One region of the Gottfriedia sp. S16(2024) genome, then DNA from elsewhere that is predicted to be linked to it. Evidence: a T-box and tRNA genes for the amino acid it is inferred to sense, from the RefSeq annotation. Region 1 holds a T-box; the other holds one or more tRNA genes.
What was found. A T-box is a leader RNA that pairs with one kind of tRNA and senses whether it is charged. The one in region 1 lies ahead of proS (proline--tRNA ligase), so its partner is inferred to be a tRNA-Pro.
Positions count from the first base shown of each region.

Region 2: it has a tRNA-Pro gene. The T-box ahead of proS (proline--tRNA ligase) is inferred to sense a tRNA for this amino acid. The anticodon was not compared.

Region 1 covers NZ_JBFLUO010000001.1:3,820,129-3,828,212, forward strand. Annotated here, with positions in the region: gene AB1282_RS18065 (AMP-binding protein) at 1-1,351, opposite strand, end outside; gene AB1282_RS18070 (biotin transporter BioY) at 1,402-1,980, opposite strand; gene AB1282_RS18075 (VanZ family protein) at 2,624-3,199, shown strand; gene AB1282_RS18080 (DUF3900 domain-containing protein) at 3,380-4,456, opposite strand; gene AB1282_RS18085 (DMT family transporter) at 4,809-5,729, shown strand; T-box leader at 5,814-6,025, shown strand; gene proS (proline--tRNA ligase) at 6,169-7,602, shown strand; gene AB1282_RS18095 (DUF4440 domain-containing protein) at 7,644-8,000, shown strand.
Region 2 covers NZ_JBFLUO010000001.1:412,813-420,896, reverse strand. Annotated here, with positions in the region: rRNA gene AB1282_RS02260 (16S ribosomal RNA) at 1-381, shown strand, start outside; rRNA gene AB1282_RS02255 (23S ribosomal RNA) at 534-3,471, shown strand; rRNA gene rrf (5S ribosomal RNA) at 3,594-3,709, shown strand; tRNA gene AB1282_RS02245 (tRNA-Val) at 3,715-3,790, shown strand; tRNA gene AB1282_RS02240 (tRNA-Thr) at 3,794-3,866, shown strand; tRNA gene AB1282_RS02235 (tRNA-Lys) at 3,875-3,950, shown strand; tRNA gene AB1282_RS02230 (tRNA-Leu) at 3,972-4,054, shown strand; tRNA gene AB1282_RS02225 (tRNA-Gly) at 4,077-4,151, shown strand; tRNA gene AB1282_RS02220 (tRNA-Leu) at 4,160-4,246, shown strand; tRNA gene AB1282_RS02215 (tRNA-Arg) at 4,259-4,335, shown strand; tRNA gene AB1282_RS02210 (tRNA-Pro) at 4,360-4,436, shown strand; tRNA gene AB1282_RS02205 (tRNA-Ala) at 4,447-4,519, shown strand; tRNA gene AB1282_RS02200 (tRNA-Met) at 4,547-4,620, shown strand; tRNA gene AB1282_RS02195 (tRNA-Ile) at 4,630-4,706, shown strand; tRNA gene AB1282_RS02190 (tRNA-Ser) at 4,715-4,807, shown strand; tRNA gene AB1282_RS02185 (tRNA-Met) at 5,004-5,080, shown strand; tRNA gene AB1282_RS02180 (tRNA-Asp) at 5,084-5,159, shown strand; tRNA gene AB1282_RS02175 (tRNA-Phe) at 5,168-5,243, shown strand; tRNA gene AB1282_RS02170 (tRNA-Thr) at 5,274-5,346, shown strand; tRNA gene AB1282_RS02165 (tRNA-His) at 5,356-5,431, shown strand; tRNA gene AB1282_RS02160 (tRNA-Gly) at 5,438-5,508, shown strand; tRNA gene AB1282_RS02155 (tRNA-Ile) at 5,525-5,601, shown strand; tRNA gene AB1282_RS02150 (tRNA-Asn) at 5,623-5,697, shown strand; tRNA gene AB1282_RS02145 (tRNA-Ser) at 5,704-5,794, shown strand; tRNA gene AB1282_RS02140 (tRNA-Glu) at 5,806-5,877, shown strand; gene AB1282_RS02135 (bifunctional transcriptional activator/DNA repair enzyme AdaA) at 6,319-6,873, shown strand; gene AB1282_RS02130 (DMT family transporter) at 6,870-7,769, shown strand.

The sequences.
Region 1 (8,084 bases):
TAAAAGCTGATAAGTGTGTCTTACAAAATCTTTTTAGCTCAAAAGAATTACTATTTCCTTTGATAACTGCAGCAACAATCTGACCCCAATACGGATTTGAAAGACCAACTACTGCAACTTCCTCGACATCCGGATGAAGAGATATAACCTTTTCGATTTCTTCAGGAAATATATTAATCCCTCCGTATAGAATCATATTTTTTTCACGACCGTTTATTGTTAAAAACCCGTCTTCATCAATATAGCCCATATCATGTACAGTAGCCCAACCGTCATTATCTTGAATTGAATGAATAGTTCTTTGATTTTCTTCAAAATATCCATCTATTAAATACTTACTTTTCACATATATTTTTCCAGTTTCATTCGGTTTAGCTAACTCTTGGTCTGGTCTGCGAATTTGTAACTCGACACCATAACAAGGTTTCCCAACAGTTTTTGCCTTATGGTCACCGTCTCGATCAGACAAAACGGTAATAAAGCTTAATTCACTAGCGCCAAAAAATTCGTAAATCGTCATAGCAGGAAACAAATGTCGAAATTCGATTTTGGATTTTTCGGTCCACTTAGCACCGGACGAAAGGATTTTCATCGATTGATCGACTTGAATACCTTCTTTTATTAATGCTTCAATCATTGTCGGAACAACATAAATTGTAGTAATCGGAAAAGAATTGATTCGTGATATTACGTTTAAAGGAGAAAATTTTTCTAAAAGAATAACTGTTCCTCCTAAATATAAGGTACTAATCGCACCATATAGAAAATGTGAATGGATTAAAGCTCCAGGTATAAGAGTTTGATCCGATTCATCTAATCCAAAGTCAAAGCGATTGCAATCAAAACTAGAAACCCATGAATCTTGTGAACGAATAAATGCTTTCGGGCTACCGGTTGTACCTGAAGTAAATCCCACATAGAAAGGTAGGTTCTCATTTATTTCGATTGAAGATAAGGAATCAAATTTAGCAATTTCTAGTAAGATATCATCTAAAACCTTAACATTTGGAATGATCGGATTTATCTTATTGTACATTTCTTTTGTTGTAACAATGATAGAAGGATTCGAAAGCTTTACCCTTTTTTCTAAATCCGCTAGATTCCATTTCATATCATACGGAACAGCGATCCAACCCGCTTTAGAAGCTCCTGCAAACATCTGCAAAAACGGGATACCATTTGGTAAAAGGATACCTATTGTTTTAGATTGGTGAGAGTGAAGCCAATTAGCTGTTTGATTAATTAATTGATTCCATTCCTTATAACTGATTTGTTGATTACTCGTATGTATCGCAATTTTGTCAGGCGACAATATAGCGTTTTTTTGATATGATTCTGTAATATTTGCCATTTAAAATCACCCCTATAAAAAAGAGACACAACAAGAGTGTCCCAAAAGATTTACATATTTTTAGCTGATTGATTTGAATAGTTTTTTGTCAATGAGCTTGAAAAAACTGGTTGCTGTCTTAGTTTGAATACTAAAATTGAAGCAAGAATAGCTTTTAAAATATCTCCTGGAATATAAACTAAACTTAATTTAACCGCTGTCATAACTGGAATTCCCATAATAACCGCTTGAATTGGGATACCGATTAAATAGATTAATAGAATTCCAACAGTCAAGTTAATCAATAAGACATGCTTTAATTTTAACGTTTTAAATCGAGATAATAAATACCCAATTACAAAAGCCGTAATTGGCCATGAAATTAAATAACCAACACTTGGTCCCGCAAATACACTAAAACCACCACGACCACCGGATAGAAGCGGCATTCCTACTGCAACTAGTAATAAAAAGATGGTTTGGCTTAGTGCACCTAATCTAGCACCTAAAACACCACCAGTTAAAATAACGCCAAGTGTTTGTAATGTAATAGGAACTGGTGTAAAGGATAACATAATCGGAGGAACTTGTCCAAGGACACCCATAACTGCTGCAAACATTGCTACAAATGTAATTTCTTTGATTTTCATTTTAATTCTCCTACTGTCAATTTTCTGATAACTATTATCATATTAATGAAACTTAAATTATATGTCAACTAAATATTTATTTTAGTTAACATATATTATATTAAGATAAAAAACTAAAAAAATCTAATAAGAGGAAAGATTTAAAGACAATAGTAGGAATAGTAAGATTTTATAAATTGGTGGCCTAGGTTTAATTTTAAAAAATTAAAAGTTAATGATAGAGGGAAATCATGAGGATAATCGTAGTATAGGTACAGGTGGAGCATCATGTTTTTAAACGATGTATTCAATATAGGAACCATGACAGACCGGATATGAGAGAAGGATGCGAAAATAGATTTGAATTAAACGATTTTTAGAGGAAAGTAGATAATTAACGTAATGATGATTATGGGGCGCATTTGTGGCTCACTATTTATTTTAGTAAGGACATGCATAATAGTTTATCAACAAATCACAATATAACTTTTACAAATTTTCTACAATTCATATAAAAATATTCCAAATTTGTAATAAAATGTTAAAATTTGAAGTGTTAAGTTATATAAACAAAATGATAGGTTATTTGGCATTCTAAAAAATAATTATATATATTTATAAACGTTCAAAAAAATACCGTTTGATTTGAAGGAGATACACTTATATGGAAAAGGCATTTTTTTTTAATGGTTGGATTATGTATGGATTCATAATTATATTTTTAATGATATTATTTGTTTTAAAGATAAAATTCAAAAAGGATATTGTATATTTACTTTTTTTCTCTATTATGTATATTTATTTATGTACTGTTTTAAACTATACTCAATTTCCAATCTATGTATCTCAAACTTATAAAGATATCATCGGATTACATTTATCGATTAATCTAGTTCCTCTTATAAATCTTACAATGGAGGATTTTGAGACTTCTTTACTAAATGTTTTGATGACAATACCATTTGGTTTTGGACTTCCTTTTATTACAAAAAGTACATTTAAAAAAATAGTCCTATCTGGATTATTAATAGGAGTCACAATTGAGTCTTTACAAGGAATTATTGGACTACTTAATGGTTTCACTTTTAGAGTTGTTGATATTAATGACGTCCTATTTAATTTTACAGGAACGTTAATTGGATATAGTATATTTAAATTGTTTTCTTATTTATTTAAGTTATCAATTAAAAAAGCTAATGTAAAAGTAAACTCACTATTAAAACATATATATGATGCTTAAGAAATGATTTAATTTGAAGACCGCCAAGAATGTTTTTACTAAGATTCTAAGTCGTTTATTTTAAATGTCGACTCTCTAAAGAAATTTAGATGAAATCAAAAAGACAGTTAGCTAGTAATAGCCAACTGTCTTTTAATTTTTTATTACATTCATTATTTTTTAATTGAGTTATTCGATCGGTCAATATCCTGGAATATTTACTTTCTGACCAATTCGCTCAATTACATCATCCAATTCGTCCGGCTTCAGAAACTCAATCGGAGAAAATCCCTTCTCAAATTGCAATGTATCTGCTTCTAAAATAACGACATATCGACCGTTTACTTTCGCTATATGGAGGTTATCACCAAAATCAGCTAGTAATCCTTTAACAGAAAAGTGATCCGCTTTAAATGATAATTCAATTTCTGGTGTATGTTCCACGATTTGTGCCGCTGCTTCGATTACTTCATTGGGTGTAAAATGCTCTTGAATTTCACGTTTAGGACTTGCTGCCCAAACTTCCATTGCTGCATCGAATTGTTGTCTTTCAACACTTTCCTCTTCAAAAACGTCCTCAATTTTGTCGTAAACCATTTCCATTACTTGAGATTTTACAATTGTAGGCATTGATTCGGAATAGGAAACAAATTTTAAAAAGTCTTCAAAATATCTTGCGTGAGATGCTTGGTGTATTTTCAATTCACTCTCTGAGATCATCCCTAATTCTTCCATATAAGGGTATTGAATCGATTTCATATTTTTCGTTGTAATCGCCATTTCAACTGTTTTAATGAGAGTAGATTCATCTGCAATGGATGCAACTTTCGGTTCAAAATCACATTTTAGTACAAATAAGAATGGATCATCAAAATATTTTCTTAGCTTTGCCTGAATCACTAAAAATGCTCCTCCGCGAACTGCACTTGTATCAATGTAATTTATGACTAAAGTCTCATTTTCTGCTTTAAAATCTTCAATCGATTTAGCATCACGTATTCGCTGGAATAAATTATAATTTGGATTTGAATCTAAAGAGTGGCCTTCTTCGACGATAAAATGACCTAACTTTGTTGGTACAGAATCAGATTTTGGATGTCTTTCAACTTTTCGATTTACAATTCGTTCAAGTTCCCCTTCTAAAAAGCCTTTCAATGCGCTTTCTTCAAACATTGATTCATCTAATGTTTGGAAATGTTTATATCGTTTATCGGATTGTTCACCTTTACCTTCAACAGTAACAACATAAAACGATAAATATGTAATTTCAAAATCCATCCAATCACCTTTTCCTATTTTTCTGTATTTAAGTATATGGATGAGGATTCGTTGAGTCAATCATAAACAAATCAAGTTTTGGACAAAATTTCCATTAAAACTATCATAAGATAGAGAAATTTTACAGTTATAAGACAAATTCATTACACACTATGATAAAATAAAAATATAATTTAATGTGGAACCTATAAAATTTAAAGTACTTGGATGTGTGAATATCACATCTTTTTTTAGGTTAAGTGGGAATAAATTGGCAACAATGAAGTGATTTCAAAGTAGTTGTCAATTAAACTCGTCAATCAACGAGTTTTCTTTACTTCCAATTTTATGGTACCAACTATATGGAGAGGGGATGAGAGACCTGAGAATAGATAGAATAGCTACCATCTCATTAATTATCGTAACATTACTTTGGGGCACAACATTTGTAGTAGTCCAAAATGCGATTGCATACGTTGAACCGTTTGCATTTAACGCATTTCGATTTATCCTCGCAACTTTAGTCCTTTTACCATTTCTAGTAAAAAGAAAACAAAAAACTAAAGTAACGGTAAAGCAAATCGTTATTACTAGTGGTATTGGATTCATGTTGTTTTTAGGATATTTACTTCAAACATTTGGATTGAAGTATACAACTTCATCAAAATCAGGTTTTATTACTGGTCTATGTGTTGTATTAGTACCTGTTCTTTTATATTTAGTCTATAAAGAACGGTCAAACTGGTCTACTGTCATTGCATGTTTAATTGCATTACTAGGACTAAGTTTCTTAACTTTAGGTGATTCATTCTCTATTAATCTTGGAGATGTACTAACACTAATTGGGTCGATTGCGTTTGCATTCCATATTATTTTATCAGGTAAATATACGAAGCAAATGGATCCGCTCACCTTTACAACGATTCAACTAGCAACAGTTGGCATTAGTAGTACGATTTTCTCTCTAATTTTTGAAGATACTTCCGTTTCTTTTTCAAAAGAACTTTGGGTCAATCCGACATTCATCTTTGCAGTGGTTGTCACTGCAATCTTCTGTACGAGTATCGCGTTTTGGGTTCAAATGTTTGCTCAGCAACATATTTCTTCTACGAAAGCAGCACTAATTTTTATTTTCGAACCTGTTTTTGCAGCATTTACAGCAGTACTTTTTGCCAATGAAACATTATCGATCCAAACAATTATCGGTGGGACTTTTATTGTAGGCGGGATGCTGTTATCTGAAGTTCCCTTACCCAAGAAACGAACAAAAGAAGTAAAAAATGAGGCAATATAGTAAGAAATGTAAGAAATTTTAAAAAAATGGGCATAATACACATTGACAGATATAATTTGTTCACGTATTATAACTTTAAATTAATAAACGACTTAGAAAAGGAATAGTAAGTTTATAAGCTTTTTAGAGAGGGAATGGTCGCTGCAAATTCCTAAAGCAAGTATTCTGAACCAGCCTTGGAGTCTCTGTACCGAAATAAAAGTAGGCTACAGCGGTTTTCCCGTTAAAGATGTTAAGAGATTATGTAGAGCTTTTACATAATAAGTAGGGTGGTAACGCCATGAATGGTCCCTTTTGATCATTCATGGCGTTTTTTGTTTATCATTCGCTTATTTCGTATTTTCTATATAGTAATTAGGGTGGTAACGCCGAGAATGGTCCCTTCTAGATTATTCTCGCGCGTTTTTTATTTTCTAAAAAATGATTAGGAGTAGAGAAAATGACTACAAAAAAATTTGTTGAAGCAATTACAGATATGGATGTTGATTTTGCACAATGGTACACAGATATCGTAAAAAAAGCAGAATTAGTCGATTACTCAAGTGTTAAAGGCTGTATGATTATAAGACCTTATGGTTATGCATTATGGGAAAATATCCAAAAAGAATTAGATTTTCAATTTAAACAAACAGATCATGAAAATGTATATATGCCATTATTTATCCCTAAATCTTTATTACAAAAAGAAGCTGATCATGTAGAAGGATTTGCACCTGAAGTGGCTTGGGTAACGCACGGTGGTCACGATGAATTAGCTGAACCATTAGCAGTTCGTCCTACATCAGAAACACTATTTTGTGAGCATTTTTCAAAAACAGTTGAAAGCTATAATGACTTACCAAAATTATATAATCAATGGTGCTCAGTTGTACGTTGGGAAAAAACAACAAGACCATTTTTAAGAACGACTGAATTCTTATGGCAAGAAGGTCATACAGCACATGCAACCGCTGAAGAAGCACAAGCAGAAACAATCCAAATGCTAAATGTTTATGCTAATTTCTTAGAAGACTTCTTAGCAATTCCTGTTATTAAAGGTCAAAAAACAGAAAAAGAAAAATTCGCTGGTGCAAAAGCTACTTATACAATTGAAAGCTTAATGCACGATGGGAAAGCATTACAAAGTGGTACATCTCATAACTTTGGAGATGGATTTGCAAAAGCATTTGATATTCAATACACAGATAAAAACTCTAAAAGACAATATGTACACCAAACTTCTTGGGGTATGACAACAAGAGTAATCGGCGCATTAATTATGGTTCACGGTGATAACAGCGGATTAGTATTACCTCCAAAAGTTGCTCCAACTCAAGTAATGGTCATTCCAATTGCTCAACATAAAGAAGGCGTTATTGAAAAAGCAACTGAATTAAAAAACCGTATTTCAAAAATTGCTCGAGTAAAAATTGATACTTCTGATAAGATGCCAGGCTGGAAATTTAACGAATATGAAATGAAAGGAATTCCAGTTCGTGTTGAAATTGGCCCAAAAGATATCGAAAAGAATCAAGCAGTTTTAGTAAGACGTGACACGCGAGAAAAAACGATCGTTTCATTAGACGCTTTAGAAGAAAATATTACAAAATTACTTGAAGAAATCCAAATAGCTCTATACGAAAAAGCATTAAACAACCGTACAGAAAAAACATTTGAAGCTACATCTATGGATGAGTTAAAACAAATCAGTGAAGAAAAACAAGGCTTTATTAAGGCAATGTGGTGCGGGGATCTTGCATGTGAAGAACAAATTAAAGAAGAAGCTGGGTTAACATCTAGATGTATACCATTTGAACAAGAACAAATTTCTGATACATGTGTATGCTGTGCAAAGAAAACGGATGTAATGGTTTATTGGGGTAAAGCTTACTAATTAAAAATCAATCTATATAAAACGAAGAAGGTGAATGAATGATGGAAGGTTTACATTTTTTAAAAGAGCATCTATGTATGTTAGAAGAAAAATTGCTTAAACCAGAGATTCGCACTTCACAAACTGAATTAAAAAATTTACTAGCTGATGAATTTTTTGAATTCGGGAGTTCAGGAAGAGTTTTATATAAAGATGATCAATTAGAAAATGGCATTGGAATCGTAAAAATGACATTAAGTGATTTTGAAATTCATCCATTATCAGAAGAAATTACCTTAGTGACTTATCGAATATTTAATGAAGTAAAAAAACAACATTCCTTACGTAATTCAATTTGGAAGTTTAAAGATGGTCAATGGAAGATGTATTTCCATCAGGGTACACCAACAGAGTTTTAGGTAAATTTATAAGTAAAATAATCAAAAGAGCACGAATCCTTCGATTTGTGTTCTTTTTGTTAGATAGATCATTTAATTTTCTCT
Region 2 (8,084 bases), 3.4 Mb from region 1:
GGTGACAAACCGGAGGAAGGTGGGGATGACGTCAAATCATCATGCCCCTTATGACCTGGGCTACACACGTGCTACAATGGATAGTACAAAGGGTTGCAAGACCGCGAGGTGGAGCTAATCCCATAAAACTATTCTCAGTTCGGATTGTAGGCTGCAACTCGCCTACATGAAGCCGGAATCACTAGTAATCGCGGATCAGCATGCCGCGGTGAATACGTTCCCGGGCCTTGTACACACCGCCCGTCACACCACGAGAGTTTGTAACACCCGAAGTCGGTGGGGTAACCTTTTAGGGGCCAGCCGCCTAAGGTGGGACAGATGATTGGGGTGAAGTCGTAACAAGGTAGCCGTATCGGAAGGTGCGGCTGGATCACCTCCTTTCTATGGAGACATCATGAACCGATGGTTCATGTATGAAATGTTTCTTCATTGTTTTGTTTAGTTTTGAGAGTTCACTCTCAACTTTGTACCTTGAAAACTAGATAATGTCATTCATTAAACTGCGTAAGTTTAATTCAATTAGTTTTAAAATTAGTTAAGTTAGAAAGGGCGCACGGTGGATGCCTTGGCACTAGGAGTCGATGAAGGACGGGACTAACACCGATATGCTTCGGGGAGCTGTAAGTAAGCTTTGATCCGGAGATTTCCGAATGGGGAAACCCACTACTCGTAATGGAGTAGTATCTTTACCTGAATACATAGGGTACTGAGGACAGACCCAGGGAACTGAAACATCTAAGTACCTGGAGGAATAGAAAGCAATAGCGATTTCCTGAGTAGCGGCGAGCGAAACGGAAGATAGCCCAAACCAAGAGGCTTGCCTCTTGGGGTTGTAGGACACTCTATACGGAGTTACAAAGGAACGGGGTAAATGAAGCGACCTGGAAAGGTCCGTCAAAGAAGGTAAAAACCCTGTAGTTGAAACCTCGTTCCCTCTTGAGTGGATCCTGAGTACGGCGGAACACGTGAAATTCCGTCGGAATCTGGGAGGACCATCTCCCAAGGCTAAATACTACCTAGTGACCGATAGTGAACCAGTACCGTGAGGGAAAGGTGAAAAGCACCCCGGAAGGGGAGTGAAAGAGAACCTGAAACCGTGTGCTTACAAATAGTCAGAGCTCGTTAACGAGTGATGGCGTGCCTTTTGTAGAATGAACCGGCGAGTTACGATCCCGTGCAAGGTTAAGTTGAAGAGACGGAGCCGCAGCGAAAGCGAGTCTGAATAGGGCGATATAGTACGTGGTCGTAGACCCGAAACCGAGTGATCTACCCATGTCCAGGATGAAGTTCAGGTAACACTGAATGGAGGTCCGAACCCACGCACGTTGAAAAGTGCGGGGATGAGGTGTGGGTAGCGGAGAAATTCCAATCGAACTCGGAGATAGCTGGTTCTCCCCGAAATAGCTTTAGGGCTAGCCTTATGTGTTAGAGTCTTGGAGGTAGAGCACTGATTGGACTAGGGGCCCCCAACGGGTTACCGAATTCAGTCAAACTCCGAATGCCAATGACTTATCCATAGGAGTCAGACTACGAGTGATAAGATCCGTGGTCAAGAGGGAAACAGCCCAGACCGCCAGCTAAGGTCCCAAAGTATACGTTAAGTGGAAAAGGATGTGGAGTTGCTTAGACAACCAGGATGTTGGCTTAGAAGCAGCCACCATTTAAAGAGTGCGTAATAGCTCACTGGTCGAGTGACTCTGCGCCGAAAATGTAACGGGGCTAAACGTATCACCGAAGCTGCGGATTGATACCGTATGGTATCAGTGGTAGGGGAGCGTTCTAAGGGCGTTGAAGCTAGATCGTAAGGACTGGTGGAGCGCTTAGAAGTGAGAATGCCGGTATGAGTAGCGAAAGACGGGTGAGAATCCCGTCCACCGTATGCCTAAGGTTTCCTGGGGAAGGCTCGTCCTCCCAGGGTTAGTCAGGACCTAAGCCGAGGCCGAAAGGCGTAGGCGATGGACAACAGGTTGATATTCCTGTACCACCTCATTTCCGTTTGAGCGATGGAGGGACGCAGAAAGATAGGGTAAGCGCGCTGCTGGATATGCGCGTCCAAGCAATTAGGCTGATGTGTAGGCAAATCCGCACATCATAAGGCTGAGTTGTGATGGCGAGGGAAATATAGTACCGAAGTTCCTGATTCTACGCTGCCAAGAAAAGCTTCTAGCGAGGAAATAGGTGCCTGTACCGCAAACCGACACAGGTAGGCGAGGAGAGAATCCTAAGGTGAGCGAGAGAACTATGGTTAAGGAACTCGGCAAAATGACCCCGTAACTTCGGGAGAAGGGGTGCTCTTTTGGGTGTATGCCCGGGAGAGCCGCAGTGAAAAGGCCCAAGCGACTGTTTAGCAAAAACACAGGTCTCTGCGAAGCCGCAAGGCGAAGTATAGGGGCTGACGCCTGCCCGGTGCTGGAAGGTTAAGAGGAGGGGTTATCCCTTACGGGAGAAGCTCTGAATTGAAGCCCCAGTAAACGGCGGCCGTAACTATAACGGTCCTAAGGTAGCGAAATTCCTTGTCGGGTAAGTTCCGACCCGCACGAAAGGCGTAACGATTTGGGCACTGTCTCAACCATAGACTCGGTGAAATTATAGTACCTGTGAAGATGCAGGTTACCCGCGACAGGACGGAAAGACCCCGTGGAGCTTTACTGCAGCTTGATATTGAATTTTGGTACAGCTTGTACAGGATAGGTAGGAGCCTGAGAAGCCGGAGCGCTAGCTTCGGTGGAGGCGTCGGTGGGATACTACCCTGGCTGTATTGAAATTCTAACCTAGAGCCGTTATCCGGCTCGGAGACAGTGTCAGGTGGGCAGTTTGACTGGGGCGGTCGCCTCCTAAAGAGTAACGGAGGCGCCCAAAGGTTCCCTCAGAATGGTTGGAAATCATTCGAAGAGTGTAAAGGCATAAGGGAGCTTGACTGCGAGACCTACAAGTCGAGCAGGGACGAAAGTCGGGCTTAGTGATCCGGTGGTTCCGCATGGAAGGGCCATCGCTCAACGGATAAAAGCTACCCCGGGGATAACAGGCTTATCTCCCCCAAGAGTCCACATCGACGGGGAGGTTTGGCACCTCGATGTCGGCTCATCGCATCCTGGGGCTGTAGTCGGTCCCAAGGGTTGGGCTGTTCGCCCATTAAAGCGGTACGCGAGCTGGGTTCAGAACGTCGTGAGACAGTTCGGTCCCTATCCGTCGTGGGCGCAGGAAATTTGAGAGGATCTGTCCTTAGTACGAGAGGACCGGGATGGACACACCGCTGGTGTACCAGTTGTTCTGCCAAGAGCATGGCTGGGTAGCTATGTGTGGAAGGGATAAGTGCTGAAAGCATCTAAGCATGAAGCCCCCCTCAAGATGAGATTTCCCATAGCGTTAAGCTAGTAAGACCCCTGAGAGACGATCAGGTTGATAGGTCAGAGGTGGAAGCGTGGTGACACGTGGAGCTGACTGATACTAATCGGTCGAGGACTTAACTAACAAGTTTGATAATGACATTATCTAGTTTTGAAGGTACAAAAATTATTATAAAAAAAATCGAAGAAAGTTATTGACTTTTAAATGAAATTTGATATAATAATTAATGTCCTAAAGAAAATGAATCAAGTGATGATAGCGAAGAGGTCACACCCGTTCCCATACCGAACACGGCAGTTAAGCTCTTCAGCGTCGATGGTAGTTGGGGGTTTCCCCCTGTGAGAGTAGAACGTCGCTTGGTTTGATGGAGGATTAGCTCAGCTGGGAGAGCACCTGCCTTACAAGCAGGGGGTCGGCGGTTCGAGCCCGTCATCCTCCACCATATGCCGACTTAGCTCAATTGGTAGAGCAACTGACTTGTAATCAGTAGGTTGGGGGTTCAAGTCCTCTAGTCGGCACTCTTTATGAGCCATTAGCTCAGTAGGTAGAGCATCTGACTTTTAATCAGAGGGTCGAAGGTTCGAATCCTTCATGGCTCACCATTTTCTAAAAAGAAAATATTTGCGGGTGTGGCGGAATTGGCAGACGCGCTAGACTTAGGATCTAGTACTTCGGTGTGGGGGTTCGAGTCCCTTCACCCGCACCATTTATCTTGTTAAACAGTATATGCGGAAGTAGTTCAGTGGTAGAATACAACCTTGCCAAGGTTGGGGTCGCGGGTTCGAGCCCCGTCTTCCGCTCCATATATGCTGCCGGGGTGGTGGAATGGCAGACACACAGGACTTAAAATCCTGCGGGGGTTGACCCCGTGCCGGTTCGAGTCCGGCCCTCGGTACCATTTTTATAATATGCGCCCGTAGCTCAATTGGATAGAGCGTTTGACTACGGATCAAAAGGTTATGGGTTCGAGTCCTTTCGGGCGCGCCATATTGTTTCACCTGTAATTCTGAACGGGAAGTGGCTCAGCTTGGTAGAGCACCTGGTTTGGGACCAGGGGGTCGCAGGTTCAAATCCTGTCTTCCCGACCATTTAAAACATGGGGCCTTAGCTCAGCTGGGAGAGCGCCTGCCTTGCACGCAGGAGGTCAGCGGTTCGATCCCGCTAGGCTCCACTTGAAGAACTTAAATTAATTTATTATGGCGGTGTAGCTCAGCTGGCTAGAGCGTACGGTTCATACCCGTGAGGTCGTGGGTTCGACTCCCTCCGCCGCTACTTATTTAAGGACCTTTAGCTCAGCTGGTTAGAGCAGACGGCTCATAACCGTCCGGTCGTAGGTTCGAGTCCTACAAGGTCCACCACTTATAATGGAGTAATACCCAAGTCTGGCTGAAGGGATCGGTCTTGAAAACCGACAGGGGTGTAACAGCCCGCGGGGGTTCGAATCCCTCTTACTCCTCCATTTTTATTAAACTTTATATAAATGGAACTAACTTAGTTAGTATCCACATTATCGCGGGGTGGAGCACGAACGAATATGCTTCGAAGAAATTACTTCAGCATACCAATCGAGCTGCTACTTGCATAATCATCCTGAGATTGGGATGGTCTTAACAAAATAACTTTATTGGAACTATATTAAATAGTATCCACATTATCGCGGGGTGGAGCAGTCTGGTAGCTCGTCGGGCTCATAACCCGAAGGTCGCAGGTTCAAATCCTGTCCCCGCAACCAAATGGTCCCGTGGTGTAGCGGTTAACATGCCTGCCTGTCACGCAGGAGATCGCCGGTTCGATCCCGGTCGGGACCGCCATTTAAGTTGGCTCGGTAGCTCAGTCGGTAGAGCAGAGGACTGAAAATCCTCGTGTCGGCGGTTCGATTCCGTCCCGAGCCACCATCTTAAATAAAAAAATGATTATAATAATAAGCCGACTTAGCTCAATTGGTAGAGCAACTGACTTGTAATCAGTAGGTTGGGGGTTCAAGTCCTCTAGTCGGCACTCTTTATGGCGGTCGTGGCGAAGTGGTTAACGCATCGGATTGTGGTTCCGACACTCGTGGGTTCGATTCCCATCGGTCGCCCCATATTTTGCGGGTGTAGTTTAATGGTAAAATAGAAGCCTTCCAAGCTTCGGTCGTGGGTTCGATTCCCATCACCCGCTTTTTATAAAATTTAATGGGCCTATAGCTCAGCTGGTTAGAGCGCACGCCTGATAAGCGTGAGGTCGATGGTTCGAGTCCATTTAGGCCCACCATTAATTTTTATAATTAGTTTTTCCGCAGTAGCTCAGTGGTAGAGCACTCGGCTGTTAACCGAGTGGTCGTAGGTTCGAACCCTACCTGCGGAGCCATATGATAGAGAAGTACCCAAGTGGCTCAAGGGGCGCCCCTGCTAAGGGTGTAGATCGGGTAACCGGTGCGAGGGTTCGAATCCCTTCTTCTCTGCCATATTTTTTTTTGGCCCGTTGGTCAAGCGGTTAAGACACCGCCCTTTCACGGCGGTAACACGGGTTCGAGTCCCGTACGGGTCATAACTAAAGCTCAGTTATTTGTGATAACACAGGTAACTGAGTTTTTTATTTGTCTTTTTTAGGACTTTAGTGAACGACATTTAATTGAATACGCCTTTCTTCATATATTAGAGTGTTCTTCTTTCATTTTAGGATGTACAGGGAGGGAGCTCTTATAGTTGTAATATGTTTGCTGTCAATTTTACAAATAAAGTAATAGAAACAGCACATCGTAGTCCTAGCTCTCCACGGGTTTGCTATTCCTCTTTTCCATTATTCTTCATTTGGGTCACATATCCTTATTTTTCAATACTAATATCCTTTTCACTCATTTTAAATCTAAACATCATCAGTTGATCTATTAACTATTATCCTTCTTCTATAGAAATAGAAAGCAAGAAATTGAAAGCAAGCGCAATATCTTAGTGTTAAAATGTGAATAGCTAAAGATGAGGTGATTAAATGAACGGATTAAATAATGAGGTCATGTGGAATGCAGTTGAATCATGCGATGAAAACTACGATGGAGTGTTTATATATGCAGTTAAGTCCACTGGTATTTGTTGTAAACCTTCGTGTAAGTCAAGAACTCCATTAAAAGAAAATGTATCATATTATCCGTCATTTTCCTTGGCAATTAACGAAGGATACCGTCCATGTAAAAGGTGTCGCCCTGATTTACTTCACACAAATGAGGAGGATATTATTTTATCAGCTAAACATTTTATTGAAAAAGAATATCGAAATAGCTTAACATTGGATCGGTTAGCAAAGGAAGTGGGAGTAAGTAAATTTCACTTGCAAAGATTATTTAAAAAATCCACAGGTTTATCACCGTTAGAATACGCAACTAAGTTAAGAATGATAGAAGCTTTAGGATTGTTACAAGATACTGAGAAAACTATAACTGAAATAGCGCATAAACTTGGCTTTAAAAGCTCGGCACATTTTTCAAGCATGTTTCGTCATCATTTTCATAACACTCCAACCATATTCAGAAAGGGGTTAAATAAATGAAATTAAAAGATGGAATAGCTTTATTAAGCTTAGCTGCATTATGGGGAGCTTCATTTTTATTTATTCGAATAGCTTCACCAGTTTTTGGACCAATTTTAACAATACAAGGAAGAGTAACAATTGCTGCGTTCACCCTGGTGCTATATTTGGTCATTACTAAAAAGTCATTACACTTTAAAAAGAGATGGAGACAATATTTAATAATAGGGGCATTAAATGCAGCAATTCCATTTACATTAATTGCTACATCAGCATTGCATCTGACAGCCTCAATGTCATCCATTCTAAACTCTTTGACGCCATTATTTACAGCGCTTGTTGTCTTTTTATGGACGAAAGAAAAGTTGAGTATGCGAAAGTGGATTGGAATAATAGTGGGAGTAATAGGAGTGATTTTGTTAGTAGGGTGGAGTTCAATTCCGTTTACTTATGATGTTAAAATAGCAATTGGACTTGCAGTTTTGTCGACTATTTCATATGGACTTGCAGGTGTTTATGCAAAGAAAGCATTTGCTTCAGTGCCACCACTATCAATTGCAGCAGGTCAACAAATTGGTGCTGCAATTTTACTTTTACCTTTTACATTTTTAAATTTTACTGCATTTACAGATAAAATTTCGGGAGTTGCTATATTAGCAGTTCTAGGATTAGCATTATTTTGTACTGCTATAGCCTATTTATTGTACTTTTATCTTATCGAAAGTGTTGGGCCAACCAAAACATTAAGTGTTACTTTTTTAATTCCTGTGTTTGGAATGATCTGGGGAGTTCTTATTTTGAAAGAACATATTACATTAGGAATGTTGTTTGGTTTTCTTGTCATTTTATGTGGTGTATTTCTAATTTCAGATATTCGTTCACGTGTAGTATCATCAAGTAAACGAATGCAAGTTTAATAAGCAATTGAAGAATATGACAAAAAAGGATTTTCGTAAAAAACGAAGATCCTTTTTACTATATTACGATTGTTATTTAAGTGAGCTTAAAGTCAGTTCAGGAAAATAATGAAATTGACACGAGCTTTAGTAAGTTTGAAGTGAACCTATATAAATGGATCTCAATAATTTTTGTTGAATTGCCTCTAACGTAAGTCAGTTAATTTAATTACACTATTTTAATCAACATTTATATTTGCTTGGTCTTCCGTATTACGTATAAATTGAATTCGGTTTAGAGATTATTTTTAATTTTGCATCTGAATTTCCATAAAA